Regions from separate parts of the Streptomyces sp. NPDC028991 genome, predicted to be linked through region 2. Evidence: riboswitches for the same ligand, from Rfam matches in the RefSeq annotation. Region 2 holds a riboswitch; each other region holds the start of a gene.
What was found. A riboswitch is a leader RNA that binds a small molecule or an ion and turns the genes downstream of it on or off. The one in region 2 is predicted to bind cyclic di-AMP.

Region 1: it holds a riboswitch for cyclic di-AMP, as region 2 does, so the genes downstream of both, ACZ4V1_RS05960 (C40 family peptidase) here and ACZ4V1_RS20160 (transglycosylase family protein) in region 2, are expected to answer to the same signal.
Region 3: it holds a riboswitch for cyclic di-AMP, as region 2 does, so the genes downstream of both, ACZ4V1_RS26960 (M23 family metallopeptidase) here and ACZ4V1_RS20160 (transglycosylase family protein) in region 2, are expected to answer to the same signal.

Annotation. Positions count from the first base shown of each region.
Region 1 covers NZ_JBVHVP010000002.1:386,795-396,170, reverse strand. Annotated here, with positions in the region: gene ACZ4V1_RS05970 (M23 family metallopeptidase) at 1-23, shown strand, start outside; gene pcrA (DNA helicase PcrA) at 117-2,624, opposite strand; cyclic di-AMP (ydaO/yuaA leader) riboswitch at 2,875-3,052, shown strand; gene ACZ4V1_RS05960 (C40 family peptidase) at 3,060-4,250, shown strand; gene ACZ4V1_RS05955 (tellurite resistance/C4-dicarboxylate transporter family protein) at 4,278-5,300, shown strand; gene ACZ4V1_RS05950 (hypothetical protein) at 5,278-5,631, opposite strand; gene ACZ4V1_RS05945 (C40 family peptidase) at 5,943-7,001, shown strand; gene ACZ4V1_RS05940 (LuxR C-terminal-related transcriptional regulator) at 7,017-7,763, opposite strand; gene ACZ4V1_RS05935 (PspC domain-containing protein) at 7,760-9,052, opposite strand; gene ACZ4V1_RS05930 (PspC domain-containing protein) at 9,233-9,376, shown strand, end outside.
Region 2 covers NZ_JBVHVP010000009.1:165,229-174,604, reverse strand. Annotated here, with positions in the region: gene ACZ4V1_RS20190 (class I SAM-dependent methyltransferase) at 1-1,052, opposite strand, end outside; gene ACZ4V1_RS20185 (NAD(P)/FAD-dependent oxidoreductase) at 1,287-2,705, opposite strand; gene ACZ4V1_RS20180 (Ppx/GppA phosphatase family protein) at 3,125-4,066, opposite strand; gene ACZ4V1_RS20175 (DUF501 domain-containing protein) at 4,063-4,668, opposite strand; gene ACZ4V1_RS20170 (FtsB family cell division protein) at 4,718-5,200, opposite strand; gene eno (phosphopyruvate hydratase) at 5,345-6,625, opposite strand; gene ACZ4V1_RS20160 (transglycosylase family protein) at 6,893-7,618, opposite strand; cyclic di-AMP (ydaO/yuaA leader) riboswitch at 7,622-7,788, opposite strand; gene ACZ4V1_RS20155 (transglycosylase family protein) at 7,971-9,017, opposite strand; gene ACZ4V1_RS20150 (cytochrome P450 family protein) at 9,161-9,376, opposite strand, start outside.
Region 3 covers NZ_JBVHVP010000016.1:130,383-139,758, forward strand. Annotated here, with positions in the region: gene ACZ4V1_RS26950 (M16 family metallopeptidase) at 1-770, shown strand, start outside; gene ACZ4V1_RS26955 (M16 family metallopeptidase) at 767-2,155, shown strand; cyclic di-AMP (ydaO/yuaA leader) riboswitch at 2,347-2,508, shown strand; gene ACZ4V1_RS26960 (M23 family metallopeptidase) at 2,521-3,285, shown strand; gene ACZ4V1_RS26965 (GntR family transcriptional regulator) at 3,486-4,181, shown strand; gene ACZ4V1_RS26970 (HPr family phosphocarrier protein) at 4,332-4,613, opposite strand; gene ACZ4V1_RS26975 (bifunctional acetate--CoA ligase family protein/GNAT family N-acetyltransferase) at 4,814-7,867, shown strand; gene ACZ4V1_RS26980 (DUF5998 family protein) at 7,931-8,527, shown strand; gene ACZ4V1_RS26985 (alkaline phosphatase family protein) at 8,527-9,376, shown strand, end outside.

The sequences.
Region 1 (9,376 bases), on a different contig from region 2:
GCCACGGTCTCAACCCGTCGTGACGCCGTAACGTCTCAGCAGCCGGAACGGTCTCAGCAGCCGGAACCGGGCAGACGTGCGGGCGCCCGAGGCGCCCGCCGCATCTCCTCGCCCCCTCAGAGCTTCTCCACCGGCGCGTACCGCAGCAGCAGCCGCTTCGGCTTCGTGTCTCCGAAGTCGATCGTCGCCTCGGCGTTCGACCCCGTGCCCTTGACCCCGACCACCGTCCCGAGACCGAACTGGTCGTGCGTGACGCGGTCCCCGACCGACAGCGAGACCGTCGCCCGCTCGGCGGAGGCGGACCGGCCCGTGGCGAAACCGGACGCCCCCGCCGCCGAGGAACGGGACGACGACAGCGAGGCCGCCACGCCCGAGACCGGCGCGGAGGGCGCTGGTCCGTTCGCCCCGGTCCGCTTCCACTCCAGGTGGGGCGCCGGGATCTCCTCGAGGAAGCGCGAGGGCGGGTTGTACGACGGCTGCCCCCAGGCGCTGCGCAGCGTGGACCGGGTCAGGTACAGCCGCTCACGCGCGCGCGTGATGCCGACGTACGCAAGCCGACGTTCCTCCTCCAGCTCCTTGGCCTGGCCGAGGGCGCGCATGTGCGGGAAGACGCCGTCCTCCATGCCGGTGAGGAAGACGACCGGGAACTCCAGGCCCTTGGCGGTGTGCAGGGTCATCAGGGTGACGACGCCGTCGCCGTCCGACCCCGCCGCGTCAACAGCATCATCAGGCGCTGTCGGGATCTGGTCGGAGTCGGCCACCAGCGCGACCTTCTCCAGGAAGTCGGCCAGGGTTCCGGCTTCTTCGCTCTCGGCCCGCTCCTGCTCGAACTCCAGGGCGACGGCCGCGAGTTCCTGGAGGTTCTCGATGCGGGTCTCGTCCTGCGGGTCGGTGGAGGCCTGCAACTCGGCGAGGTAGCCGGTGCGTTCGAGGATCGCCTCCAGCACGGTCGCCGGTCCGGCGCCGGACTCGACGATCGTATGGAGGTCCTCCATGAGCGTGTTGAACCGCTTGACGGCGTTCGCCGAGCGCGCGGCCATGCCGTATGCCTCGTCGACGCGCTTGAGCGCCTGCGGGAAGCTGATCTTCTCGCGCTGGGAGAGCGCGTCGATCATGGCTTCGGCCCGGTCACCGATGCCCCGCTTGGGGACGTTGAGGATCCGGCGCAGCGGCACCGAGTCCTCGGGGTTGGCCAGTACCCGCAGGTAGGCAAGGACGTCCCGGACCTCCTTGCGCTCGTAGAAGCGGACACCGCCGACGACCTTGTAGGGCAGGCCGACGCGGATGAAGACCTCTTCGAAGACACGGGACTGGGCGTTGGTCCGGTAGAAGACGGCGACGTCGCCGGCCTTCGCCTCGCCCGCGTCCGTGAGGCGGTCTATCTCGTCGGCGACGAACTGTGCCTCGTCGTGCTCGGTGTCGGCGACGTACCCGGTGATCTGCGAGCCGGCGCCCTGGTTGGTCCACAGGTTCTTGGGCCGGCGGGACTCGTTGCGCTCGATGACCGCGTTGGCGGCGCTGAGGATCGTCTGGGTGGAGCGGTAGTTCTGCTCCAGGAGGATCGTCGTCGCGTCCGGGTAGTCCTCCTCGAACTGGAGGATGTTACGGATGGTGGCGCCGCGGAAGGCGTAGATCGACTGGTCGGCGTCGCCCACGACACACAGCTCGGCGGGCGGGACCTCGGCCTCGGGCGGCACGTCGACGGGGTGCTCGGAGGTGCCGACCAGCTCGCGGACCAGGGAGTACTGGGCGTGGTTGGTGTCCTGGTACTCGTCGACCAGGACGTGCCGGAAGCGGCGGCGGTAGTGCTCGGCGACGTCCGGGAAGGCGCGCAGCAGATTGACCGTCGTCATGATCAGGTCGTCGAAGTCGAGGGCGTTCGCCTCGCGCAGCCGCGACTGGTAGAGGGCGTAGGCCTGGGCGACGGTCTTCTCGAAGCCGTCGGCGGCCTGGGCGGCGAAGTCCTCCTCGTCGATCAGCTCGTTCTTCAGATTCGAGATCTTGGCGCTGAAGGACTTGGGCGGGAAACGCTTGGGGTCGAGATCCAGGTCGCGGCAGACGAGCGCCATCAGGCGCTTGGAGTCGGCGGCGTCGTAGATCGAGAAGGACGAGGTGAAGCCGAGCCGCTTCGACTCGCGGCGCAGGATGCGGACGCAGGCGCTGTGGAAGGTCATCACCCACATCGCGTTCGCACGCGGGCCGACGAGCTGCTCGACGCGCTCCTTCATCTCGCCCGCGGCCTTGTTGGTGAAGGTGATCGCGAGGATCTGGCCCGGGTGGACGCTCCGCTCGGCCAGCAGGTGGGCGATGCGGTGGGTGAGCACGCGGGTCTTGCCCGAGCCGGCGCCGGCCACGATGAGCAGCGGGGAGCCGGAGTGGACGACGGCGGCGCGCTGGTTCTCGTTCAGCCCCTCCAGGAGCGCCGCGGCGTCCAGGGCGGGGCGCGGGGCGCCGTCCCGGTAGTGGGCGTCCCGGTCCGGCGGCGCGTCGAACTTCCCGCCGAACAGATCGTGCGGAACCGGCTCCGGTCCGTGATCGTCGTCGGGCGGCGGCGGGGGTTCCTCCTCGTGACCGCGGGGGATCTGGAGGCTCGCCAGGAAGCTGTCGTCAAAGAGGCTGCTCATCGCTCTCCGAGTCTAGGGCGCCCCACCGACAACCCGGCGCCACCCCGGAGAATGGCCGGTATCCCGCCATGAGCACGCGCTGCGACAGAGCGGACCACGAAGAGTGACCGCGCGGTGGCCGGGAGGCGGCCCCACCCGGAGGTCACGAAAATGTATCGGGCATATCACCCACCAACCTTCACAGCCGCCACACGAGTTGGCTACGGTTCGGACAGGCCGCACGACCCCCTCCGGCGAACGTCGCCGGGCCGCGCGGCCTCCGCCGAGTCCGGTGTGCCCGCACGGCGCCCGGAGCCGGGGACCCAACCGAGAACCTTGGGGTGAATCGGCCGTACCGCCCCCGACGGGGCGGACCCGCCGTAGGGCAAACCTTCCGAACCACCGCCCGAACCCGACAGCTAACCCGGTAGGCGGAGCGTGGAAGGAGTCGCCTCCTTGGCGTCGCACCGCAAGTCGCGTCCCACCGGTACGCGCGTCGCAGGAATACGGCCCCCCGCCCTCGCCACGGCGGCCCTCACCTCCGTCGCCCTGCTGTCCCAGACGGCCACCGCGGCACCGTCGGACGACGACAGGCCGAGCCTCGAAGAGGTCGAGAAGAAGGTCGACGACCTGTACCGCCAGGCGGGGTCGGCGACGGAGAAGTACAACGCGGCCAAGGAGAAGACCACCAAGCAGCGCAAACGCGTCGACACCCTGCTCGACGACGTCGCCAAGCGCACCCAGAAACTGAACGAGGCGCGCGAGGAGCTCGGCTCCTTCGCCTCCGCGCAGTACCGTACGGGCGCCTCGATCCCGGAGACCGCGACAGTCCTGCTCGCGGACTCGCCGCAGGACTACGTCGACCGGAATCACCTGCTGAACCGGCTCACCGGCCGCCAGAAGGACGCGGTCGACGACTACGCCACCCAGCAGTCCGAGACGATGGAGAAGCGCCGCGAGGCCACCGAGAGCCTCGAGACGCTCACCGAGTCGCAGAGCGACCTCAAGACCGCCAAGGCCACCGTCCAGAAGAAGCTCGCCACCGCGCGGGAGCTGCTGTCGGAGCTGACCGCCGAGGAGAAGGCCCGGCTCGCGGCGATCGAGAAGAAGAAGCAGGAGGAGGCCGCCCGCAAGGCCGCGGAACTCGCCAAGCGGCAGGCCGAGGAGCGGGAGCGGCAGGAGCGGGCGGCGCGGCAGGAGAGCGACGCCGCCGCGGACACCCCCGGATCATCCGGCTCCGGCGACACCGGTACGGGAACCGGGTCCACCACGCCGGACTCCTCCTACGGCACCAAGGCCGAGAAGGCGCTCGCCTTCGCCCGCGCACAGATCGGCAAGCCGTACGTGTGGGGCGCCACGGGCCCCGGCTCCTACGACTGCTCGGGGCTCACCCAGGCCGCCTGGAAGGCCGCCGACGTGACCCTGCCGCGCACCACCTACGACCAGGTCGACGCGGGCACGACGGTCCCGGTCGCCCAGGCCCAGCCCGGTGACCTGGTCTTCTTCTACGACGACCTCAGCCATGTCGGCCTCTACATCGGCAACGGCATGATGATCCACGCCCCGAAGCCGGGCGCGTACGTCCGTGAGGAGTCGATCTACTACGACGGCGAGTCGTCGATCCACAGCGTGGTGCGCCCGGCCTGACGCGCGGGGCTCTCTAGCATCGGGCGCATGTCATCCGGCACCTCCCCCGCCTTTCCCTACCCTCTGCGCGCCTGGTGGGCTCAGCGTCCGCCGGCCGCCGGGGCCGCGGTCATGGCGACCGGCATCCTGTCGGTCGCCCTGCACCTGACGGGTCACGAGGTCCTGTCCCGGATCGCCCTGGTCCTGGCCTGCGCCGCCTGGCTGACGCTGGCGGCGAACTTCGTCTACCTGCTGCTGGTCGAGCGCGCGCAGTGGGTGACGCGGGCCGGGACGCCGGGCGCGCTCACCGCCGTCGCCGCGACGACCGTGCTCGGTACCCGCTTCTCCCTCTTCGGCTGGTCACCCGTGGCGGCGGCGCTGCTGGTGCTGGCGGCGTTGCTGTGGCCGGGGCTGCTGCTCCTGGTCGTCACCCACTGGGGGCGCAGGATGCCGGGCGCCGTGTTCCTGGGCTGCGTGGCCACGGAGGGGCTGGCCGTGCTGGGCGCCACGCTGGCCGCGGCCACCTCGACGCCCTGGCTGGCGTACGCGTCGCTGGTGCCGTTCTGGCTGGGGATCGTGCTCTACCTGATCGCGCTGTTCCGCTTCGACCTGCGGCAGGTGGCCCGGGGGTCCGGGGACCACTGGGTGGCGGGCGGCGCGCTCGCCATCTCGGCCCTCGCCGGCGCCAAACTGCTGGCGGCGGCCGGGACCGGCATGTACCTGTGGAACAACGACGACTACGCGGTCCTGCACGACGTGACCGTCTTCCTGCTCGCCCTCGACCTCGCCTGGTACGCCGTACTGCTCGCCGCCGAGATCGCCTGGCCCCGGCTCCGCTACGACGTGCGCCGCTGGTCGACCGTCTTCCCCCTCGGCATGACGGCGGCGGCGACGCTGTCCGTCGCCGCCGTCCTCGACGTGCCGTGGCTGGACGCGCCCGGTCGGGCGCTGCTGTGGATCGCGGTGGCCGCGTGGCTGGCGGTAGCGGCGGGGGCGGTCTTCCGGGCCGGAGCCGGGCTGCGGTCCGCGGGCGCGGACACCGGGCGGGTCAGGTCCAGAGCACCGCGATGAAGACGTTCGCCACGGTCAGCAGGCCCACCAGGCCGAACAGCGGCTTCTCCACCTTCTCGTCGTCGCGCTTCACGTAGACCAGGCCGAGGATCACGACCAGTACGGCGAGCTTCACGCCGATCTTGACGTTGTCGACGGACTGGTCGTCGGCCTGGTTGAGGCCGATCAGGATGACGCCGGTGACCAGCATCGTCAGTGCGCCGTGCAGCATCGCCGGAACGAAACGGGCCGTGCCCTGGCCCATCGCCTTCAGCTGGGTCAGGAAGCCGCCGAGGAGCGAGGCGATACCGATGATGTGCAGACCGACGAAGATGTGGATGAGTACGTCCATGGGGCCGGAGCCTAATGAGAGGCCGGACACCGGCCGACACCGGGCCGCCGGAGGCGCGGACACGCGGGTGCGCGCCAGCACGACCGCCCGCCCCATAACACCTCACGCCTCCCGCACGTCCCCGATCCGGCACATCGGTCATCACCCTGCGTGAAGGCGACGCCCGCGGAACGGACTCCTGGTCACCTACGGTCGCCGACCGCTCCGGTACCGCCACTTCCGCGCATCCCGTCACCGGGCCGTTACCGCCGCGCCTAGCGTCCTCTCCCAGGCAACCGGAGTCGAGTCGTACGGAAGGACGTGGATCGCAGGTGGGAACGCACCGCAGGCCGCGACAGCGCGCGACGGGCGGCGGGAGGGTGTGTACGGCGGCCACGGTCACCCTCGCGGGCGCGGCTACCGCGACCGGGCTGGGCGCCGGCACCGGGCACGCCGAGCCGGAACCGACTCCCGCACAGGTCAGAGCCAAGGTGGAGGAGCTCTACCAGGAGGCGGAGGTCGCCACGGAGAAGTACAACGGCGCCAAGGAGAAGGCGGTCGCCGCCGAGCAACGCCTGGAGCACCTACGCGACCAGACCGCCCGCAAGGAGGACCGGCTGAACTCCGCCCGGGAGCGACTGGGTTCCGCCGCGGCGGCCCAGTACCGCAGCGGCGGCCTCGACCCCGCCCTGCAACTCGCGCTCTCCGCCGACCCCGACCGGTACCTCGACGGTGCCGCCTTCGTCGAGCGGGCGGGCAGCCGGCAGGCGGCCGCCGTGGGCCGGGTACGCAAGGAACTGCGGGAGATCGAGCAGCTGCGCGGAGCCGCCCGCATCGAGGTGACCTCGCTGAAGTCCCGCCGGGCGGAGCTGAAACGTCACCGCGAGACGATCACCGGCAAGCTGGACTCGGCCCGCCGCCTGCTCTCCCGGCTGACGGCCGAGGAACGCGCCCGCCTCGGCCACGGCACGGGCGACCGCGCCTCCCGCTCCTCGACGGGCGACAGGGACCCACTGTCCGCCGCTACCACCCAGGCGCCCAACTCCCGCGCCGCGGCGGCCGTCGCCTACGCCCGCCAGAAGCTCGGCAGCCCCTATGTGTGGGGCGCGGCCGGCCCCGACTCCTTCGACTGCTCGGGCCTCGTCCAGGCCGCCTACCGCGCCGCCGGTGTCTCCCTGCCCCGCACCACCTACGCCCAGATCGACGCGGGCCGCCGCGTCGCCCGCTCGGAACTCCTCCCCGGCGACCTGGTCTTCTTCTACTCCGGCATCAGTCACGTCGGCATCTACGCCGGCAACGGCCGGATGATCCACGCCCCGAACCCGTCGGCCCCGGTCCGCGTCGCCCCGATCGACGAGATGCCGTTCGCGGGGGCTACGCGGGTGGTGTGACGCCCGCGTGGCCGGTCACACCAGCCGACGCGCCGTGGCCCACCGTGTCAGCTCGTGGCGGTTGGACAGCTGGAGCTTGCGGAGGACCGCCGAGACGTGGGACTCGACCGTCTTCACCGAGATGTACAGCTGCTTGGCGATCTCCTTGTACGCGTAACCACGGGCGATCAGGCGCAGTACCTCGCGCTCGCGCTGGGTGAGGCGGTCCATGTCCTCGTCGACCGGCGGGGCGTCGGTGGAGGCGAACGCGTCGAGGACGAAACCGGCCAGGCGCGGGGAGAAGACGGCGTCGCCCTCCTGGACGCGGAAAACCGAGTTGACCAGGTCGGTGCCGGTGATCGTCTTGGTCACGTAGCCCCGGGCGCCGCCGCGGATCACACCGATGACGTCCTCCGCCGCGTCCGAGACGGACAGGGCGAGGAAGCGGACGGGCTGCTCGGCGTCGCTCATCAAGGGGGCGCAGCGGCGCAGTACTTCGACGCCGCCGCCGCCCGGGAGATGGACGTCCAGGAGCACCACCTCGGGCCGGGTCGCGGTGATGACCGTGACGGCCTGGTCGACGTCGGCGGCCTCGCCGACGACCTCGACCCCGGTCTGCGCGGTCTGGCCGATCTCCGCCTGGACGCCGGTGCGGAACATGCGGTGGTCGTCGACGAGAACCACGCGCACGTGACGCTCCCCCGCGCCGCCGTCCGCCGGCTGTGCGGGACCGGCCGCCTCGCCCGTTCCCGCCGTTCCGTTCGCCTCGGTCGGGTCGCTCATGACGTATTCTCCGCCCTCTCCATCTCCAGCTCGACCTCCGTGCCGCCGTCCGGCACCGCGCGCAGCCGCGCCGTGCCGCCGTTGCGCTCCATGCGGCCGATGATCGATTCTCTGACGCCCATACGGTCGGCGGGTATCGAGTCGAGGTCGAAGCCGGGGCCCCGGTCCCGGACGGACACGAAGACCGTCCTGCCCTCGACTTCGGCGAAGACCTGTACGGCGCCGCCCTCGCCACCGTACTTGGCGGCGTTCACCATCGCCTCGCGTCCGGCCTGCATCTGTGCGGCGATCCGCTCGTCGAGCGGGCAGTCGCCGACGACCACGACCTCGATCGGGACGCCGTGCTTGTCCTCCACCTCCGCGGCATTGCGCCTCACGGCCTCGGCGAGGGTGGTGGGCTCGTCGTCCTCGTCCTTGCCGTTGCCCTCCGGCTTGTAGAGCCAGGCTCGCAGGTCGCGCTCCTGGGCCCGGGCGAGGCGGCGCACCTCGCCCGGGCTCTCCGCGTTGCGCTGGATCAGGGTCAGGGTGTGCAGCACCGAGTCGTGGACGTGGGCGGCGACCTCGGCACGCTCCTGGGCCCGGATGCGCATCAGCCGCTCCTCCGAGAGGTCCTGCGTCATGCGCACCAGGTAGGGGCCCGCGAGGAGCGTTATGCCGACGAGGACGGCGAGGGCCGCCTGGAGCACGGAGCCGAGGTGGGCGGCGGACCCTTGCAGGACGAAGATCCCGGTGACACCGGCCGTCACCAGCAGCACACCGGCCACGGAACGCAGCAGCGTGACCGTGCGCCGGTGGCGTCCCACCTCGGCCCAGCGGGCCCGGCGGGCGTTGTCCGCCTGGCGCCAGACGAGGGCGACGCCGGCGCCGACGAGGACGGTCGGCCACAGGTAGGCCCTGGCCCCGCCGCCGAGGTCGACGTTACCCACGAAGACCAGGGCCACCACCACCATGAGGAGCAGGGCGACTATCTGGCCCTTGTCCGGTTTGCGGGCGACGAGTCTGCGGCGTCCGTCCGGCGAGGTCTCCGATGTGACGAGGGAGGGCGGCCGCTGCGCGTCGACGCCGCCGACACCCAGCGGCACGAAGAACCAGAAGGCCGCGTACAGCAGCGCACCCAGGCCATCGGCCATGAACAGGCCGACGAAGGCGAACCGCACCCAGATGACGGGCAGCCCGAGGTGCCCGGCGAGCCCCCGCGCCACGCCACCGAGCCAGCGTCCGTCGCTGCTGCGGTAGAGCTTGCGCGGCGGCCGCGGTTCGACGAGTGGTGCTGCTGCGGCTTCCGGCATGCCACTGATGGTCACACGGCCGCGGGAGCCGGAGCATCAGGGTCGGTCCCCGAGACACCCCTGATCTTCGGGGCCGGAGGGTTTCGAACGCTCCCCGGGCGTCGCGTCAGGGCCGATATCAGGGTCCGACCAGGGTCGAACCGACTGCCGTCGCGGCGCCGCGCCCGTCACCATGGACGCATGACAGATCACGAGCACGCCGCGACGGGTCCGGGACCCGGTCCCGGCCCGCGCCCTCCCCTGGGCGCCGGGCCGCAGGGCGCCGCGCCCGCCGCGGATGCCGCGGGTGGCGCGGGTGGCGCGGCAGCCGACGCGGGCGTCCAC
Region 2 (9,376 bases):
ACCTCGAACCCGGCGCGCTCCAGCTGTGTGACGGTGGTGCCGACGGGGGCCAGTTCGCCGTCGGGGAAGACGTAGGCGTCGATGAACTCGTCCACGCTGTAGACGGACTCGTCCCGACGGGGGCGGCGGGCGATCTGGTGGTTCAGCAGCCGACCGCCGGGCTTGAGGAGCCTGAACAGGTCGACGGCGTACTCCAGGTACCGCTCGGCGCCGACGTGCTCGGCCATACCGATGGACGAGATGGCGTCGTACGGCCCGTCCGCGACGTCCCGGTAGTCCTGGACGCGGATCTCCACCCGGTCGGTGAGCCCCTCGCCGGCGACGCGCTTGCGGGCGAACGCGGCCTGCTCCTGGGAGAGCGTGACGCCGACGACGCTCACGCCGTGCTCGCGGGCCGCGTGGATCGCCATGGAACCCCAGCCGCAGCCGACGTCGAGGAGGCGCTGACCGGGGGTCAGGGCGAGCTTTCGGCCGACCAGTTCGAGCTTGTCGCGCTGGGCGTCCTCCAGGGTGCCGCCCTCGGCCGGGAGCGCCGGCCAGTAGGCGCAGGAGTACACCATGGACGGGCCGAGGACCAGCTCGTAGAAGTCGTTGCCGACGTCGTAGTGGTGGCTGATGGCGCGTCTGTCGCTGCGCTTGGTGTGCAGGTGGCCGCGGGCCCGGCGGACCTCCTCCGGCGGCGGGGCGGGCGGCAGGGGCGGCCCGGCGAGCCTGACCAGGCCGCGTACGGCGGCCCGGACCTCGGGGTCGCGGAGGGCCTCGCCCAGGCCGCGGGCGTCCTCACCGCGCTCCCAGACGAGGCCGGCCATCAGGTCGAGGGTGGTGTAAAGGTCACCGTCGACACCCAGGTCACCGGCCACCCAGGCGCGGGCCAGGCCCAGCTCGCCCGGCTTGAACAGCAGGCGCCGCAGGGCCCGGCGGTTGTGGACGACGAGTGTGGGCGCGCCCGGCGGACCCGCCTGCGAACCGTCCCAGGCGCGGATGCGCACCGGGAGTGGTGCTCCCAGCAACTGTTCGAAGAGGCTCTGCAGCCGCAGCGCGGCGTCAGCCATGGCATACCTCCGTGACGAGCTATCCCGGAATGTCCATCACCACGTAAACACCTGGGGGCCCGCCGCACAGTCCCCGGCGCGCGTTACGACTGAGCAAAATACCTGTACACACCATCGGAATTGCCGCCCCATCGACGCGGCACGCGGGAGCGCTCGGGGCAGCGCGAAGGGGCCGCCCGCACCACGGATGGCGGGCGGCCCCTTCGGGGAGCTACTGCGGGAGGTGACCGGAGGTCAGGAGGCCTTGGCCTTCTCCTCGGTCTTCTCCGACTTCGCGGCCTTCTCGCTCTTGTCGGCGGCCTTCGGCGCGGCGGCCGGCGCCGGCTTGGCGGCCTCGTAGAACTCCTCGCGCGGGGTCTCCATCGCACCGAGGGAGACGACCTCGCGCTTGAGGAACATGCCGAGCGTCCAGTCCGCGAAGACGCGGATCTTCCGGTTCCAGGTCGGCATCGCGAGACCGTGGTAGCCGCGGTGCATGTACCAGGCGAGACGTCCCTTGAGCTTGATCTTCATCTTGCCCATGACGATCATCGCCACGCCCTTGTGCAGGCCGAGGCCCGCCACCGCGCCCTTGTTGGCGTGGCTGTAGTCCTTCTGCGGGAAGCCCCGCATACCGGAGATCACGTTGTCGCCGAGGACCTTGGCCTGGCGCAGCGCGTGCTGGGCGTTCGGCGGGCACCAGGCGTTCTCGTTGCCCGCCTTGCGGCCGACCAGGTCCGGCACCTGGGCGTTGTCGCCCGCGGCCCAGATGTAGTCGGTGCCCTTGACCTGGAGGGTCGGCTCGCAGTCGACGTGACCGCGGGGACCCAGCGGCAGGCCGAAGCGGGACAGCGCCGGGTTCGGCTTGACGCCGGCCGTCCACACGATGGTGTTGGAGTCGACCTCCAGGCCGTTCTTCAGCACCACGTGGCCGTCTACGCAGGAGTCCATGGAGGTGGACAGGTAGACCTCGACACCGCGGCCCTCGAGGTGCTCCCTGCCGTACTGGCCGAGCTTCGGACCGACCTCGGGGAGGATCTTGTCGGCGGCGTCCACCAGGACGAAGCGCATGTCCTCGCGGGAGACGTTCTTGTAGTACTTGGCCGCGTCGCGCGCCATGTCCTCGACCTCACCGATGGTCTCCGCGCCGGCGAAACCGCCGCCGATGAAGACGAAGGTGAGCGCCTTGCGGCGGATCTCCTCGTCGGTGGTGGAGTCGGCCTTGTCGAGCTGCTCAAGGACGTGGTTGCGCAGGCCGATGGACTCCTCGATGCCCTTCATGCCGATGCCCTGCTCGGCGAGGCCGGGGATCGGGAAGGTGCGGGAGACCGCGCCCATGGCGATGACCAGGTAGTCGAAGGGCAGCTCGTACGCCTCGCCCACGAGGGGGGAGATCGTGGCGACCTTGCGGTCCTGGTCGATGGTGGTGACCCGGCCGGTGAGGACCTCCGCCTTCGGAAGCACGCGTCGCAGGGGGACGACGACGTGCCGCGGGGAGATGTTGCCGGCGGCGGCTTCGGGGAGGAAGGGCTGGTAGGTCATGTACGACCGCGGGTCGACGACGGTGACGGTCGCCTCGCCGTAACGCATCTTCTTCTGGATGCGTCGAGCTGCGTACAGGCCTACGTACCCACCGCCTACTACGAGGATCCTGGGACGCTCCGTGGTGCTCATGCCATCGAGTATCCACCCGGCTGAGGGGGGTGGTTCGTGCGCCCCTTCACAAGCACTTGTCAGGGCTGTGTTACCATCCGCCACTTACGTGATCCAGGTCATGGTGAGGAAGGGAACCGGCGCGTACGGCACCCCGTTGTCAATGCCGCGTGAGCTGCTCCTCCGCATCGCCTGGGACAGTGGACCAGCCCTCCGCGACCCTCCCCCGGCAACCGCGGCGGACACCGTCCTGAACACGTTCAAAGGGCAGCTGAACCACCAAAAGGGTCAACCGGCGCGCATTCGTCGTCCGACAGGGCCCAATTCCTTGTGAAGAACTTCACGAACTTTCCCGACGGGATGTCACCGAGGGGCCCCGAAGGGCCCCCCAAGGCACGCTCAATCGTCGTCCGTCCTGCTCAGACAGCGACCGCGGACACCTACGCCACCGACCACGCGATGCCGTCGAGGATGTCGTGCTCGCTCACCACGACCTCCTCGGCGCCCGTCCGCTCCATGATCGAGAGCAGTACGAGCGCCCCCGCCCCGATCACGTCGACGCGGCCCGGATGCATGGAGGGGACGGCCGCGCGCTCGGCGTGGGTGGAGCGCAGCAGCCAGTCGCTGATCTCCCGGACCCGCTCGCGGGTGACCCGGGAGTGGTGGATGGCGGCCGAGTCGTACTCCGGAAGCCCCAGCGCGATCGCCGAGACCGTCGTCACGGACCCGGCCAGCCCGACCAGCGTGCGCGCCTCGCGCAGCGGCACGGTCTCCTCGGCCAGGTCCAGGGCGGCCTCGATGTCGCCCCGCATCGCCGCGATCTGCGCCTCGGTGGGCGGGTCGGTCACCGCGCCGTCGCGCACCAGGTGCCGCTCGGTCATCCGGACGCAGCCGACGTCCACGGAGCGGGCGGCGCGCACGTGGTCGTCGCCGACGACGAACTCGGTCGAGCCGCCGCCGATGTCGACGACCAGGTAGGGCTTGTCGAGGTGGTCCCGCCCGCCCAGCTCCTTCGTGGCACCGGTGAAGGAGAACTCGGCCTCCTGGTCGCCGGAGATGACCTCCGGTTCCACGCCGAGGATGTCCAGCACCCCGCGCACGAACACGTCCCGGTTCTCCGCGTCCCGGGAGGCGGAGGTCGCCACGAAGCGCAGCCGCTCGGCGCCGTGCTCCTTGACGGCCTCGGCGTACTCGCGGCAGGCGGCGAAGGTCCGCTCCAGCGCCTCGGGCGCCAGCCGCCCGGTGCGGTCGACGCCCTGGCCGAGCCGCACGATGGTCATGCGGCGGTCCAGGTCGGTCAGCTCGCCCGTCACCGGGTCGGCGTCGGCCACCAGGAGACGGATGGAGTTCGTACCGCAGTCGATGGCGGCGACCCGGGTCACTCGGCGTCTCCTTCGATCGGCTTGAACGCGAAGTGGCCTGAGCCGTCCTCGGACGCGTCCACCTGCCAGCCCGCACCGGAGGGCGGCTGCGCGGTCGTCACGCACGGCCCCTTGCGCCACCACTCCGGGAGCATCGCGATCGCCTCGTCGCCCAACGGGTTGACGCCGGGACCGGCCGCCAGCGAGTGGGCGACCAGCACGTGCAGGCACTTGACGCGGTCCGGCATGCCGCCCGCGCTCGGGAAGCCGGTCAGCTCCTCGATCTCGTCGCGGCGCCGGATGTAGTCCTCGTGCGCGGCGCGGTAGGCGGCGGCCAGCTCCGGGTCGGCGGCCAGCCGCTCGGTCATCTCCTTCATCACGCCGTTCGCCTCCAGCGTGCCGATGGCGGAGGCCGCCTTCGGGCACGTCAGGTAGTAGAGCGTGGGGAAGGGCGTGCCGTCGGGCAGGCGCGGCGCCGTCTCCACGACGTCCGGCTGTCCGCAGGGGCAGCGGTGCGCGATGGCGCGCAGGCCGCGCGGAGGCCGCCCGAGCTGCTGCTTGAAGGCCTCCACGTCCGCGTCGGTGGGATCGGTGCGCGGGGTGGTCGGCGGGGGAGTCTGCATGACTGTCTTCTGCTGGTCTTCCTGTTGAGTCACTGCCGGCGCGGTCGGTTCACGGCCGGCGGGCGGCGGCGTCGGCCTTGTCGACCCCGTCCCAGACGTTCCGGTACCAGGGACGGTCGGCCCCGCCGGACTCGGCGCGGGCCTGCTTGGCCGCGTCCGGGTCGACGACGACGAATCCCGTCTCCCCCGGCATCACGTAGTGCAGCCGCAGCCGGATCTGCTGCTCGGCGTAGGCGTCGTCCTGCCAGCGCGCCTTGAGGTCGCGCAGCTCCTCGACCCGGTCACGGGTCTCCCGCTGCTCCCGCTGGAGGTCGGCTACCTCGGCCCGCTGGGCGACGTACTGCCGTATCGGGTAGGCGAGCGCCACGACGAGCGAGCAGAGCACCATCGCGAGGAGCGCGGCCCGGCCGGTCAGCCGGGAGCGCCGGGCCTGGCGCTTGGTCTGCGAGCGGTAGACCCGGGCCGCGGTCTGTTCCCCGATGGTCCGGATCCTGGTCGCGGTGGAGAAACGGTCCCGGTCCTTCACCGCCATGTCCCCGCCTCCCGTCCACCTTCATGCGTCGCGTTCATGCGTCGCCATACGTCGTCATGGCCGTCATACGTGCGTACGTCCCCGCACACGGTACGGGACCGAGTACGGGGACGTACGTACGACGCTGCCTCCGAGGGGGTGCGGTCAGCCCTTGAAGCGCGGGAACGCGCTGCGGCCGGCGTACACCGCGGCGTCGTCGAGGATCTCCTCGATGCGCAGCAGCTGGTTGTACTTGGCGACGCGCTCGGAGCGGGCCGGGGCGCCGGTCTTGATCTGGCCGCAGTTGGTGGCGACGGCCAGGTCGGCGATGGTGACGTCCTCGGTCTCGCCGGAGCGGTGGGACATCATGCACTTGAAGCCGTTGCGCTGGGCCAGCTCCACGGCGTCCAGGGTCTCGGTCAGCGAACCGATCTGGTTGACCTTGACCAGCAGGGCGTTGGCGGCGTTCTCCTCGATGCCGCGGGCCAGGCGCTCCGGGTTGGTGACGAACAGGTCGTCGCCGACGATCTGGACCTTGTCGCCGAGCTTGTCGGTGAGAACCTTCCAGCCCTCCCAGTCGTCCTCGAACAGCGGGTCCTCGATGGAGACCAGCGGGTACGCCTCGACCAGCTCGGCGTAGTACTCGGTCATCTCGGCGGCGGTGCGCTCCTTGCCCTCGAAGGTGTAGGAGCCGTCCTTGTAGAACTCGGACGCGGCGACGTCGAGCGCGAGGGCGATCTGCTCGCCGGGGGTGTAACCGGCCTCCTTGACCGCCTCGAGGATGAGGTCGAGGGCCTCGCGGTTCGAGCCGAGGTTCGGGGCGAAGCCGCCCTCGTCGCCGAGGCCGGTGGCCAGGCCCTTCTTCTTCAGGACCTTCTTCAGGGTGTGGTACACCTCGGCGCCCCAGCGCAGGGCCTCGGAGAAGGACTCCGCGCCGATCGGGGCGATCATGAACTCCTGGATGTCGACGTTCGAGTCGGCGTGCGACCCGCCGTTCAGGATGTTCATCATCGGCACCGGCAGCAGGTGCGCGTTCGGGCCGCCCAGGTAGCGGAAGAGCGGCAGGTCGCTGGCCTCGGAGGCGGCGTGGGCGACGGCGAGCGAGACGCCGAGGATGGCGTTGGCGCCCAGCGAGCCCTTGTTGTCGGTGGCGTCCAGGTCGAACATCGCCTGGTCGATCAGGCGCTGCTCGGTGGCGTCGTAGCCGACCAGCTCCGGGCCGATCTGCTCGATGACGGCGAGGACGGCCTTCTCCACGCCCTTGCCCAGGTAACGGCCCGCATCACCGTCACGCAGTTCGATGGCCTCGAAGGCGCCGGTGGAGGCGCCGGACGGGACGGCGGCACGACCCGTGCTGCCGTCGTCGAGGCCGACCTCGACCTCGACCGTGGGGTTGCCTCGGGAGTCCAGGATTTCCCGGGCTACGACGACGTCGATGGACGGCACGAGCATCTCCTTCTTCAATGTGACGCTTCGGTGTGACGCGCGGGTCCACAGGACCGCAGCGGCTCTGCGGGACCGAGCCTAACCGGCTCCGGGCGATCGGCCAGCCGATCGCCCACCCGCTGGACAGAACCGAGAGTAAATTGTTTCCGAACGGAACAAAGACGTTCCCGGAAACCGGGGCGGGACCGGGCGGGGCCGGGGCGTGAAAATCCCGCCCCGGTGCGTACGGGGGAACACGCACCGGGACGGGAGCAAGGGGGCCGCTGCCTACTTCAGGTGCAGCTGCTGGCCCGGGTAGATGAGGTCGGCGTCGTCGACGATGTCGTCGTTCAGCTTGAACACCTTCGCCCAGCCGCCCTTGACGTCGTGCTCCTCGGCGATCGAGCTGAGGGTGTCGCCCTTGACGACCTTGTACTCGCCGTCGCCCTTCTCGACCTTCTTGCCGGTCGGGGTGGTGACGGTCTTCTTCTCGGCCGGCTTCTCGGCCTTCGGCTCGGCGGCCGGACGCTCGTCGGAGCGGGAGGCCTTCTGCTCGGTGGAGCGGTCGGCGGTGGAGCCGCCGCTCTCGCTCTGCGCGGAGCCGCTGTCCTGGCTCCCGGTGGAGCCGCCGCCGGTGTACGCGGCGTTCGACAGGCCGGTGCCGCAGACCGGCCAGGCACCCTTGCCCTGGCCCGCGAGCACCTTCTCGGCGATCTCGATCTGCTGCGCCTTGCTGGCCTGGTCGGCGGTGGCGGCGTACTGCGTACCGCCGTAGCCGGCCCAGGTGGAGGCGGAGAACTGCAGGCCGCCGTAGTAACCGTTGCCGGTGTTGATGGACCAGTTGCCGCCGGACTCGCACTGGGCGACGGCGTCCCACTCGGACGCGGTGGCGGCGGAGGCGTTGCCGGCCGCCATCAGCGGGGCGGCGACGGCGGCACCGGTGACACCGGCGACGGCGATGACACGGGTGGCCTTGGACGGACGGCGGTGCTTGCCCTTGCCGGAAAACAGCATGGTTGATCCCCTCACCGACGCCTGCGAGGTGAGCTGTCGGGTTCGGGCCGGTTGAGTTGCCCGGCCGGGTTCCTCGCGGAACTCGGCTCCACCCCTAGCCGCTCCGGCTCAACTGCCCGGTGCGGCACTTACCTTGGGTCCCCCGCTCCTGCCTTCGGCGCTTGCGCGACGACTGTTCCCGGACGGCCGCTGGCAGGATTCGGCGTTGCGGCAGCCGGGGCCCGCGATGGCGAGCGCTCATGACCGTAGCCACGCTCTCCGCGGATTTTCAAAGACGATCACGGCTTCTGAGACCTATCTCTCACGTGATCCAAAACGGACATACAGTCTCTAACCATGACGTGAACTGGCCCTACTTTTCGCCCGATTCGCCCGTGACCGTGAGCGTCTGACCGGGCAGGATGTGGTCCGGGTCGGTGCCGACGACTTCCTCGTTGCCGGCGTAGAGCGAGCGCCACCCGCCGTCGAGCTCCAGGGAGTCGGCGATGCCCCAGAGACTGTCGCCGGACCGGACCGTGTACGAGCCGTCCACGACCTCTCGCGACTCACCCTCGCCGCGCGAGGCGTGCCGCCCCGACGAGTCGGCCGCACGGCCGTCCGGCACGCCTTCGGCGGCGCTGCCGCCGCGGTGCTTGCCCGCGCCGGACTCCTCGGTGCCGGTGAGAGCCGAAGAGCCGTCATCGCGCCCCGACTTGTCCGATTCGCCACTCTCCGACTCCGGCGAAGCCGTGGATGAGGCGTCGGCACCCTGCTGCGAGCCGGCGCTCCCCGTCGGATCGGATTCAGGGGATGTGTCGGACTTGGTCGAATCCTCCCCGCCCGACGTGGAGTCGGAAGAGGGTGACGAGGACGCCGAGGGGGACGCGGGAGAGGAGGATGCACCGGACGTGGGATCCGACGACTCGCCCGAACCGGACGAGTCGGACAGGCCGGAGGAGCCGGACGCGTCGGGGGCGTCCGAAGTCTCCGGGGTCTGCGACCCCTTCGACGAGCCGTCACCCGCGCCGCCGACGGCGGAGGCCGAGTCGTTGCCCAGGCCCGCGAGCAGACCGCAGGTCGGCCAGGCGGCGATGCCCTGGTCCGCGTGTATCTTCTCGGCGACTCTTATCTGCTGGGAGCGACTGGCCTGATCGGGGCTCGGCGCGTACTCCGTACCGCCGTACCGCTCCCAGGCGTCCTGGGACAGCTGCAGGCCGCCGTAGTAGCCGTTGCCGCTGTTCTGGCTCCAGGCGCCGCCGGTCTCGCACTCGGCGACCCGGTCCCAGTTCGCCCCGTCGGCCGCGTGGACTCCGGTGGCTCCGAGAAGCGGGATCGCGATGGCGGAGCCGGTCACTCCGGCGGCGACGACCAGGGCGGGAGCCTGGCGGGGGCGGCGGTGACGACCGTTCCCGGAGAGCATGCGACGACCTTTCACGAGACTGCGGGGACCGCGCGGCGGATGATGCTCTGCGCCACGCTGATTCGTGAACGTATAGGCAGATGATCGCTTGTCACAAGTTCATGCCGCGTAGATCACGTGAAGATCACAGAGTTGAGCGCGTGTCACTTTTGCGTCGGCGCCGGACCGTTGCCCGCCGTTGACGGGACGGGTGTGAACGACACGGGCAAGGTGCGCAGACCGCGCATGATGAGCCCGCCGCGCCAGCGCAGTTCGGCCGGGTCCGCGGCGAGGCGCAGATCCGGGAGGCGCGTGAGGAGCGTGGCGAGCGCGGTCTGTCCCTCCAGCCGGGCGAGCGGGGCGCCGAGGCAGTAGTGGAT
Region 3 (9,376 bases), on a different contig from region 2:
CGCCGAACAACGCGGTGCTCTCGGTCGTCGGCGACATCGACCCCGAGCAGACGCTCGCATGGATCGAGAAGTACTTCGGCTCCATCGCCTCGCACGACGGCAAGCAGGCCCCCCGGGACGGCTCGCTGCCCGACGTCATGGGCGGGCAGCTGCGCGAGATCCTCGAGGAGGACGTCCCGGCCCGCGCCCTGATGGCCGCCTACCGCCTGCCGGAGGACGGCACGCGCGCGTGCGACGCGGCCGACCTGGCCCTCACCGTCCTGGGCGGCGGCGAGTCTTCCCGTCTGTACAACCGGCTGGTACGCCGCGACCGCACGGCCGTCGCCGCCGGATTCGGCCTGCTGCGGCTCGCCGGAGCGCCCTCCCTGGGGTGGCTGGACGTGAAGACGTCCGGTGACGTCGAGGTGCCGGTCATCGAGACCGCCATCGACGAGGAGCTCGCCCGGTTCGCCGAGGAGGGACCCACGGCGGAGGAGATGGAGCGCGCCCAGGCCCAGTTGGAGCGCGAGTGGCTGGACCGCCTGGGCACCGTCGCGGGCCGCGCCGACGAACTGTGCCGGTACACCGTCCTGTTCGGCGACCCGCAGCTCGCCCTCACCGCCGTACAGCGGGTGCTCGAGGTGACGGCCGAGGAGGTCCAGGAGGTCGCCAAGGCCCGCCTGCGCCCCGACAACCGCGCGGTGCTCGTCTACGAGCCGACCGCCCCCGCAGAGGACACCGACGCCGACACGAACGACGCCACCGACGAGAACGAGGAGGCGGCCAAGTGACCGAGCTCGCCACCATGGAATTCCACGCCCAGCCGCAAGCCGGCGAGCCCAAGCCGTGGGCCTTCCCGGCGCCCGGGCGCGGCAGCCTCGGCAACGGCCTCACCGTGCTGCGCTGTCATCGCCCCGGTCAGCAGGTCGTCGCCGTGGAGGTGCTCCTGGACGCGCCCCTGGACGCCGAGCCGGCCGGTCTCGACGGTGTCGCCACGATCATGGCGCGTGCCTTCTCCGAGGGCACCGACAAGCACTCCGCCGAGGAGTTCGCCGCCGAGCTGGAGCGCTGCGGAGCCACCCTCGACGCACACGCCGACCACCCCGGTGTCCGGCTGAGCCTGGAGGTGCCCGTCTCGCGCCTCGCCAAGGCCCTCGGCCTGGTCGCCGACGCCCTCAGGGCGCCCGCCTTCGCGGACGGCGAGGTCGAACGGCTGGTCCGCAACCGGCTCGACGAGATCCCGCACGAGCTGGCCAACCCCGCCCGCCGTGCGGCCAAGGAGCTGTACAAGGAGCTGTTCCCGGCCGGTACGCGCATGTCGCGCCCCCGGCAGGGCACCGAGGAGACGGTCGCGAGCATCGACTCGGCGGCCGTGCGGGCCTTCTACGAGAAGCACGTCCGGCCCGCCACGGCCACCGCCGTGGTCGTCGGCGACCTCACCGGCGTCGACCTCGACGCGCTGCTCGGCGAGACGCTGGGCGCGTGGACCGGCTCCGCGGCCGAGGCGCGCCCGGTACCCCCGGTGACCGCCGACGACACCGGCCGGGTCGTCATCGTGGACCGCCCCGGTGCCGTCCAGACGCAGCTGCTCATCGGCCGCACCGGCGCGGACCGGCACGACCGTGTGTGGCCCGCGCAGGTGCTCGGGACGTACTGCCTCGGCGGCACCCTCACCTCGCGCCTGGACCGCGTCCTGCGCGAGGAGAAGGGCTACACCTACGGCGTACGGGCGTTCGGGCAGGTCCTGCGTTCCGCGCCCGACGGCACGGGTGCCGCCATGCTCGCCATCAGCGGCTCCGTGGACACCCCCAACACCGGTCCCGCCCTGGACGACCTGTGGACGGTGCTGCGCAAGCTCGCCGCGGAAGGGCTCACCGACGCCGAGCGCGACGTGGCCGTGCAGAATCTGGTGGGCGTGGCGCCGCTGAAGTACGAGACGGCGGCGGCCGTGGCGAGCACTCTCGCCGACCAGGTCGAGCAGCACCTGCCCGACGACTACCAGGGGACGCTGTACCGCCAACTCGCCGCCACCGGCACGGTGGAGGCCACGGCCGCGGTCGTCAACGCCTTCCCGGGCGACCGTCTGGTCACCGTCCTCGTCGGCGACGCGGCGCAGATCAAGGAGCCCGTCGAGGCTCTCGGTATCGGTGAAGTCACCGTGGTTGCGGCCGAGTAGCGGCACGCGCGCGTGGCGGCCCTGGTGACCCGAGTGTCATCAGGGCCGCCTTTTGTCCGAATTGAGGGAGAGGCTGCCCGTCTGCCCTGTGGCGTGCGCTACAAAAAGCTTGTTGCGTTTGAGGATTGAAGACAGCCGCGTTTAGCGTCATCCGGGCTGTTCGTCAGGCAGTGCGCCGCACCCGCGGCACCGGACAGCCATCGCCGAGTCCCCGTACGGCGCGAGCCAGGGGAGCCGGGGACCCATGCAGTCCCTGGGGTGAATCGGACGCCCGCGCGCAGCGAGGGGGTCCGTAGGAGACCTTCCACCTCCGAACCCGTCAGCTAACCCGGTAGGCGAGAGGGAAGGAAAGGACCAGCCTCTACATGGCGTTCACGCGCGCCACCGGGAAGCACCGCCGTCCCAGCCGGGTGCACCGCACCACCGCCCGCGCGGCGGGTGTCGCGGCCCTCGCCACCACCGGCGTCGTCGGCACCCTCGCGGCTCCTGCGCTCGCCGCCGAGTCCGAGGCGGAGCAGAGCGGACTCACCCCGGTCGTCACCATCGGCGACTCCATAGCCCACGAGATCGACGCCCAGGCCACCGCGCAGGAGCAGGCGGCCCTGCACGCCGCCGCCCGTGAGGCGGCCCAGGAGGCCGCGCGCGAGCGGGCGGCCGAGGCGGCGAAGGAGGCGCGCGAGGCCAAGGAGCGCGCCGCACGCGAGGCGGAGCGCAAGCGCCTCAACACCTTCGTGTCGCCGATCACCGCCTCCTACGTCTCCACCGCCTACCAGGCCGGCAGCTCTCTGTGGTCGTCCGGCAGCCACACCGGCATCGACTTCCACGCCGCCAGCGGCACCTCCGTGCACGCGGTCGGCGTCGGCACCGTCGTGGAGGCCGGCTGGGGCGGGGCGTACGGCAACCAGGTCGTCATCAAGATGCACGACGGTACGTACACGCAGTACGGCCACCTGTCGTCCATCGGCGTCTCGGTCGGCCAGTCGGTCGGCGCCGGGCAGCAGATCGGCCTCTCCGGCGCCACCGGCAACGTCACCGGACCGCACCTGCACTTCGAGGCCCGCACGAGTTCCGAGTACGGTTCGGACATGGACCCCGTCGCCTACCTCCGCTCCCACGGTGTGAACCTCTGACGTAGCGCGGGTACGGCACCCGAAAGCCCCGGCTTCCCGAGCCGGGGCTTTCGCATTTCCGCGCGGGTCCCGGAAGCGCCGTCGTCCAAAAAACGTCCATGAAATCCGCCGCACCGTCGGAATATCCGCTTGATTGGCCTAGAGTCACTGAACACGCGTCAATCGTCGACGTTTCACGGGGATTAAGGCGGAGGTCGGGTATGCGTATTCCGGCGCACTCGGTGTGCACGGCGATCCGGGACGACATCGTCACCGGCGTCCACGGACGCGGCAGCCGGCTCACCGAGGAACTTCTGGCCCGCCGCTACGGCGTCTCCCGCGTCCCCGTCCGCGAGGCCCTGCGTACGCTGGAGGCCGAGGGCTTCGTGGTGACGCGGCGGCACGCGGGCGCGTGCGTCGCGGAACCCACCGAGCAGGAGGCCGCCGACCTGCTGGAGACGCGTACGCTCCTCGAGCCCCTCGGCGCCTCCCGCGCGGCCCGGCGCCGCACCGAGGCGCACCTCAAGGTGCTCCGCGGGCTGGTGAGGCTCGGGCAGGAGCGTGCCAGGCAGGGCAACAGCGAGGACCTGCGCTCACTGGGCGGATGGTTCCACGAGACCCTCGCCCAGTCCGCCGGCAGCTCTTCCCTGGCGGCCTTGCTGACCCAGCTGCGCCACAAGATCGCCTGGATGTACGTCGTTGAGGCGCCGGCCGGACCCGTGGAGTGCTGGGCGGAGCACGGCGCGATCGTGGACGCGGTGGCCCGGGGCGACGGCGAGCGCGCGCGGGCGCTCATGACGCTGCACACCGAGCGGTCGGCGTCGGCGCTCAGACTGCGATTCACCTCCGGCGGCGGGCGGACGGAGCGTGTGAGGAACTCGCAACGTCCCGTAAACACGCCGAGCCTGCGGCATTAACACGGGGGCCGTATACAAAGAGGGGGTAATTCGGGGGGGGGGTGTTCTCTGCTGCCTATTTCCTGTTGTGCTCGAAAGTGTGGGGGAGCGGAAAGCGAAAGCGAAAGGCCCGCCCAGTGTTCCGGGCGGGCCTTTCGGTGCTGCCGTTGATCAGACGGTCTCGGGGAGTTCCTCGAGTCCTTCGGAGACCAGCTTCGCCAGTCGGTCCAGGGCGGCGTCCGCACCCTCGGCGTCGGCGGCGAGGACGATCTCCTCGCCGCCCTGGGCGCCGAGGCCGAGGACGGCCAGCATGGAGGCCGCGTTGACGGGGGAACCGTCGGCCTTGGCGATCGTCACCGGGACGCCTGTGGCCGTGGCGGCTCGGACGAAGATGGAGGCGGGGCGGGCGTGGAGACCCTCGGCCCAGCCGACGTTGACGCGGCGCTCAGCCATGTGATGCTGCCCTTCAGGTGTTCAAGGTTTCATGTTGTCTAGACCAGTCTTGTCTAGACCAGTTTCCCACATCGTGAAGCGTGCCGGGACGGCACCGTGCACCGTCCCGTGTGGTCGCCGGACCGCGGCCTCGGCCCGGCCTTCCGTCCTCCACAGACTGCCTCGCGCCGTTGTCGTACGCGAGCCGTACTCTGGGGCCCATGCAGACCTCGTCGGACCGGCACGAGTACCCCGCCCACTGGGAGGCCGACGTGGTGCTGCGCGACGGCGGCACCGCGCGCGTCCGCCCCATCACCGTTGATGACGCCGAGCGCCTGGTCAGCTTCTACGAGCAGGTCTCCGACGAGTCGAAGTACTACCGCTTCTTCGCGCCGTACCCTCGCCTGTCCGCCAAGGACGTCCACCGCTTCACGCACCACGACTTTGTGGACCGGGTGGGACTCGCGGCCACCATCGGCGGCGAGTTCATCGCCACCGTACGCTACGACCGGATCGGCGCCGGTGGAACACCCGCCTCGGCACCGGCCGACGAGGCCGAGGTCGCCTTCCTCGTCCAGGACGCCCACCAGGGCCGTGGCGTCGCCTCCGCGCTGCTGGAACACATCGCCGCCGTCGCCCGCGAGCGCGGCATCCGCCGCTTCGCCGCCGAGGTGCTGCCTGCCAACACCAAGATGATCAAGGTGTTCATGGACGCCGGGTACACCCAGAAGCGCAGCTTCGAGGACGGCGTGGTCCGCCTGGAGTTCGACCTCGAACCCACCGACCGCTCGCTCGCCGTGCAGTACGCGCGTGAGCACCGCGCGGAGGCGCGTTCCGTTCGGCGGCTGTTGCAGCCCGGTTCGGTCGCGGTCGTCGGTACCGGCCGCGCACCGGGAGGCGTCGGTCGCAGCATCCTCGGCAACATCCGGGACGCGGGCTACACCGGCCGGCTGTACGCCGTGAACAAGGCCCTTCCCGAGGGGCAGAAGGAGCTCGACGGGGCGCCCGCCCGCCGCTCGGTGCGCGAGATCGACGGGCCGGTCGACCTCGCGGTCGTCACCGTGCCCGCCGAGCAGGTCCCCGAGGTCGTCACCGAGTGCGGCGAGCACGGTGTGCAGGGCCTCGTGGTGATCACCGCCGGGTATGCCGACAGCGGTCCCGACGGACGTGAACGCCAGCGCGCCCTCGTGCGGCACGCGCGCACGTACGGCATGCGGATCATCGGCCCCAACGCCTTCGGGATCATCAACACCTCCCCGGACGTGCGGCTCAACGCCTCCCTCGCCCCCGAGATGCCGCGCCCCGGCCGGATCGGTCTGTTCGCCCAGTCCGGCGCCATCGGGATCGCCCTGCTGTCCCGGCTGCACCGGCGAGGCGGCGGCGTCACCGGCGTCACCGGCGTGTCGACCTTCGTCTCCTCCGGCAACCGGGCCGACGTCTCGGGCAACGACGTCCTCCAGTACTGGTACGACGACCCGGAGACCGACGTCGCGCTGATGTACCTGGAGTCCATCGGCAACCCGCGCAAGTTCACCCGCCTGGCCCGGCGGACGGCGGCCGTCAAGCCGCTGGTGGTGGTCCAGGGCGCCCGGCACGGCGGCGTGGCGCCGCAGGGGCACGCGGTACGGGCGACACGGCTGCCCCACGCGACGGTCTCCGCGCTGCTGAGGCAGGCCGGCGTGATCCGCGTCGACACGATCACCGACCTGGTCGACGCGGGGCTGCTCCTCGCCCGCCAGCCGCTGCCCGCCGGGCCGAGGGTGGCGATCCTGGGCAACTCCGAATCACTGGGCCTCCTGACGTATGACGCCTGCCTCTCCGAGGGGCTGCGTCCGCGTCCTCCCCTGGACCTGACGACGGCGGCCTCGGCGGACGATTTCCACGCGGCTCTCTCCCGTGCCCTGGCCGACGACACCTGCGACGCGGTGGTGGTGACCGCCATCCCGACGGTGGGGGAGGGAGCGGCGGGTGACGCGTCCCTGGCCGAGGCCCTGCGATCGGCGGCGGCCGCGGTACCCGCAAAGCCGGTCTTGGTGGTCCACGTGGAACTGGGCGGCTTGGCCGAAGCCCTGTCCGCGGCGGCGAGCACGGCGCCACAGGCGGTCTTGCCCGGTGAGCCGCGGACCGCCGCGCCCGCCGGCCCCGAGGCCGGCCCGCCCGCGCGGCCCCGGGCGGCCGAGACACCCGGCTCGCGGGCGACCGCGCCCGGAGAGAGCGGGGCGATCCCGCCCGGCGAGCCGCAGACGACCTCGGCTTCCGGGCGTCAGGCGGCGCCGCCCGCCCACCCTCAGGCGTCCTCGCCGTCCTCGCCGTCCTCGCCGTCCTCGCCGTCCTCGCCGTCCCCGGCGTCCCCGGCGAGTATCGCCCCGTCGGCCGCTCCCGCGTCCGAGCCCGCAGGGGCTCCCGAAGGAGCCCGCCTCATCCCCGCCTACCCCGCCGCCGAACGGGCCGTCCGCGCCCTCGCCCAGGCCGTCGCCTACGCCCAGTGGCGACGCGACGCGGCCGACCCCGGGAAGGTGCCGGAGTACGAGGACATCGACGAGAAGGGCGCCGCCGAGCTGATAACCGGGCACCTCGCGCGCGGGCAGGGGCTCACACTCGGCACACAGGAGACCTGCGACCTGCTCGGCAGGTACGGCATCCACGTCCACCGGGCCCTGCCCGCGCCCTCTCCCGACGACGCCGTCGCGGCCGCGCGGTCCATCGGCTACCCCGTGGCCCTCAAGGCCACCGCTCCGCACCTGCGCCACCGCGCCGACCTGGGCGGCGTACGCCTGGACCTCGCGGACGAGGAGCAACTGCGGCGGGCGTACGTGGAGTTGACCGAGCTGTTCGGGAAGCCCGAGGAGCTGAGACCGGTGGTGCAGGGCATGGCACCGCGCGGCGTGGACACGGTCGTGCGGGCGGTCATCGACCCGGCGGCCGGTGCCGTGCTGTCCTTCGGGCTCGCCGGGGCCGCCACCCAGCTGCTCGGCGACATGGCGCACCGGCTGATCCCGGTCACCGACCGGGAGGCCACTTCGCTCATCCGTTCGATTCGCACGGCGCCCCTCCTCTTCGGCTGGCGCGGCTCGGCGCCGGTCGACAGCTCCGCCCTGGAGGAGCTGCTTCTGCGGGTCTCCCGGCTGGTCGACGACCACCCGGAGGTCGTCGCGGTCACCCTGGAACCGGTCGTCGTGGCCCCACGCGGCCTGAGCGTCCTCGGCGCCACCGTCCGCCTCGCGCCTCCTCCCGCCAGGGACGACCTCGGCCCGCGGACCCTGCCGGCGTACTGACCGCCCGCCGCCCGGGGGCGGGTCCCGCACGAGCGTGCCTCGCAGTCAGTGCGCCCCCGTAGGATGGACGGCATGGCCAAGACCAGTACGACGACCCAGGGGCTGCGAGCGGCGATCGAGCGCAGCGGCTACTACCCGGCCCTCGTGGCCGAGGCGGTGGAGGCCGCCGTGGGCGGCGAGCCCGTCAGGTCGTACCTGGTCCACCAGGAGACGACGTTCGACCAGAACGAGGTGCGCCGGCACGTCACCGTGCTCGTGCTCACCGGCAACCGCTTCATCGTCAGCCACACCGACGAGCAGGCCGCCGACGACACCTCCCCCTCGCCCTACGCCACCACCTCCACGGAATCCGTCAAGCTCGGCCGGATCTCGTCCATCGTCGTCAGCCGCGTGGTCGCCGACCCGGAGCAGTACAAGCCGGGCACGCTGCCCCGCGAGATCGTGCTGACCATCGGCTGGGGCGCCGTCTCCCGCATCGACCTGGAGCCGGCCGCCTGCGGTGACCCCAACTGCGAGGCCGACCACGGCTACACGGGCAGTTCGACGGCCGACGACCTCAGCCTGCGCGTCAGCGAGGCCGGGGACGGCCCGGAGACGGTGCGCCAGGCGCTCAGCTTCGCCCAGGCCCTCTCCGAAGCGACCGCGGACTCCGCCCGCTGATGGTCCAGCCCGCCGCCTGGGAAACCGACCCGGAGCCCCTCCCCGTAGACTCCGCCCCCGTACCCGAGTACGGCACGGGCTCGCTCGCCGACCTGCTGCCCACCCTGGCCGCCGGCCTCGGCGTCCCCGGCATGACCGCGGGCATCACGGAGCTGGCCCCCGCCGACCGGAACTGCGTGTTCCTGATCGACGGCCTCGGCTGGGAGCAACTGCGGGCGCACCCGGAGGACGCCCCCTTCCTCAGCTCGCTGCTGGGCACCTCGCGCGGCGGCACCGGACGCCCGATCACCGCCGGCTATCCGGCGACCACCGCGACCTCCCTCGCCTCCGTCGGCACCGGCCTGCCGCCGGGCGCCCACGGCCTGCCCGGCTACACCGTGCGCGATCCGGCCACCGGCGCGCTGATGAACCAGCTGCGCTGGCAGCCGTGGACCGCGCCCGGCGCCTGGCAGCCGTACCCCACCGTCTTCCACCTCGCCCACAAGGCGGGTGTGCGCGCCGCCCAGGTCTCCTCCCCGACCTTCGCGAACACCCCGCTGACGAAGGTCGCGCTCAGTGGCGGCACGTTCCACGGACGGCTGTCCGGCGAGGACCGCATGGACTGCGCCGCCGAGCAACTGGCCGGGGCCGACCGAGCCCTGGTCTACACGTACTACGCCGAGGTCGACGGCGCCGGCCACCGCTTCGGCGTCGACTCCGACACCTGGCGCGGCCAGTTGGGACACGTCGACCGGCTCGTCCAGCGCCTCGCCGAACAGCTGCCGCCGCGCAGCGCTCTGTACGTCACCGCCGACCACGGCATGATCGACGTGCCCTTCGACGAGGACCACCGCATCGACTTCGACGACG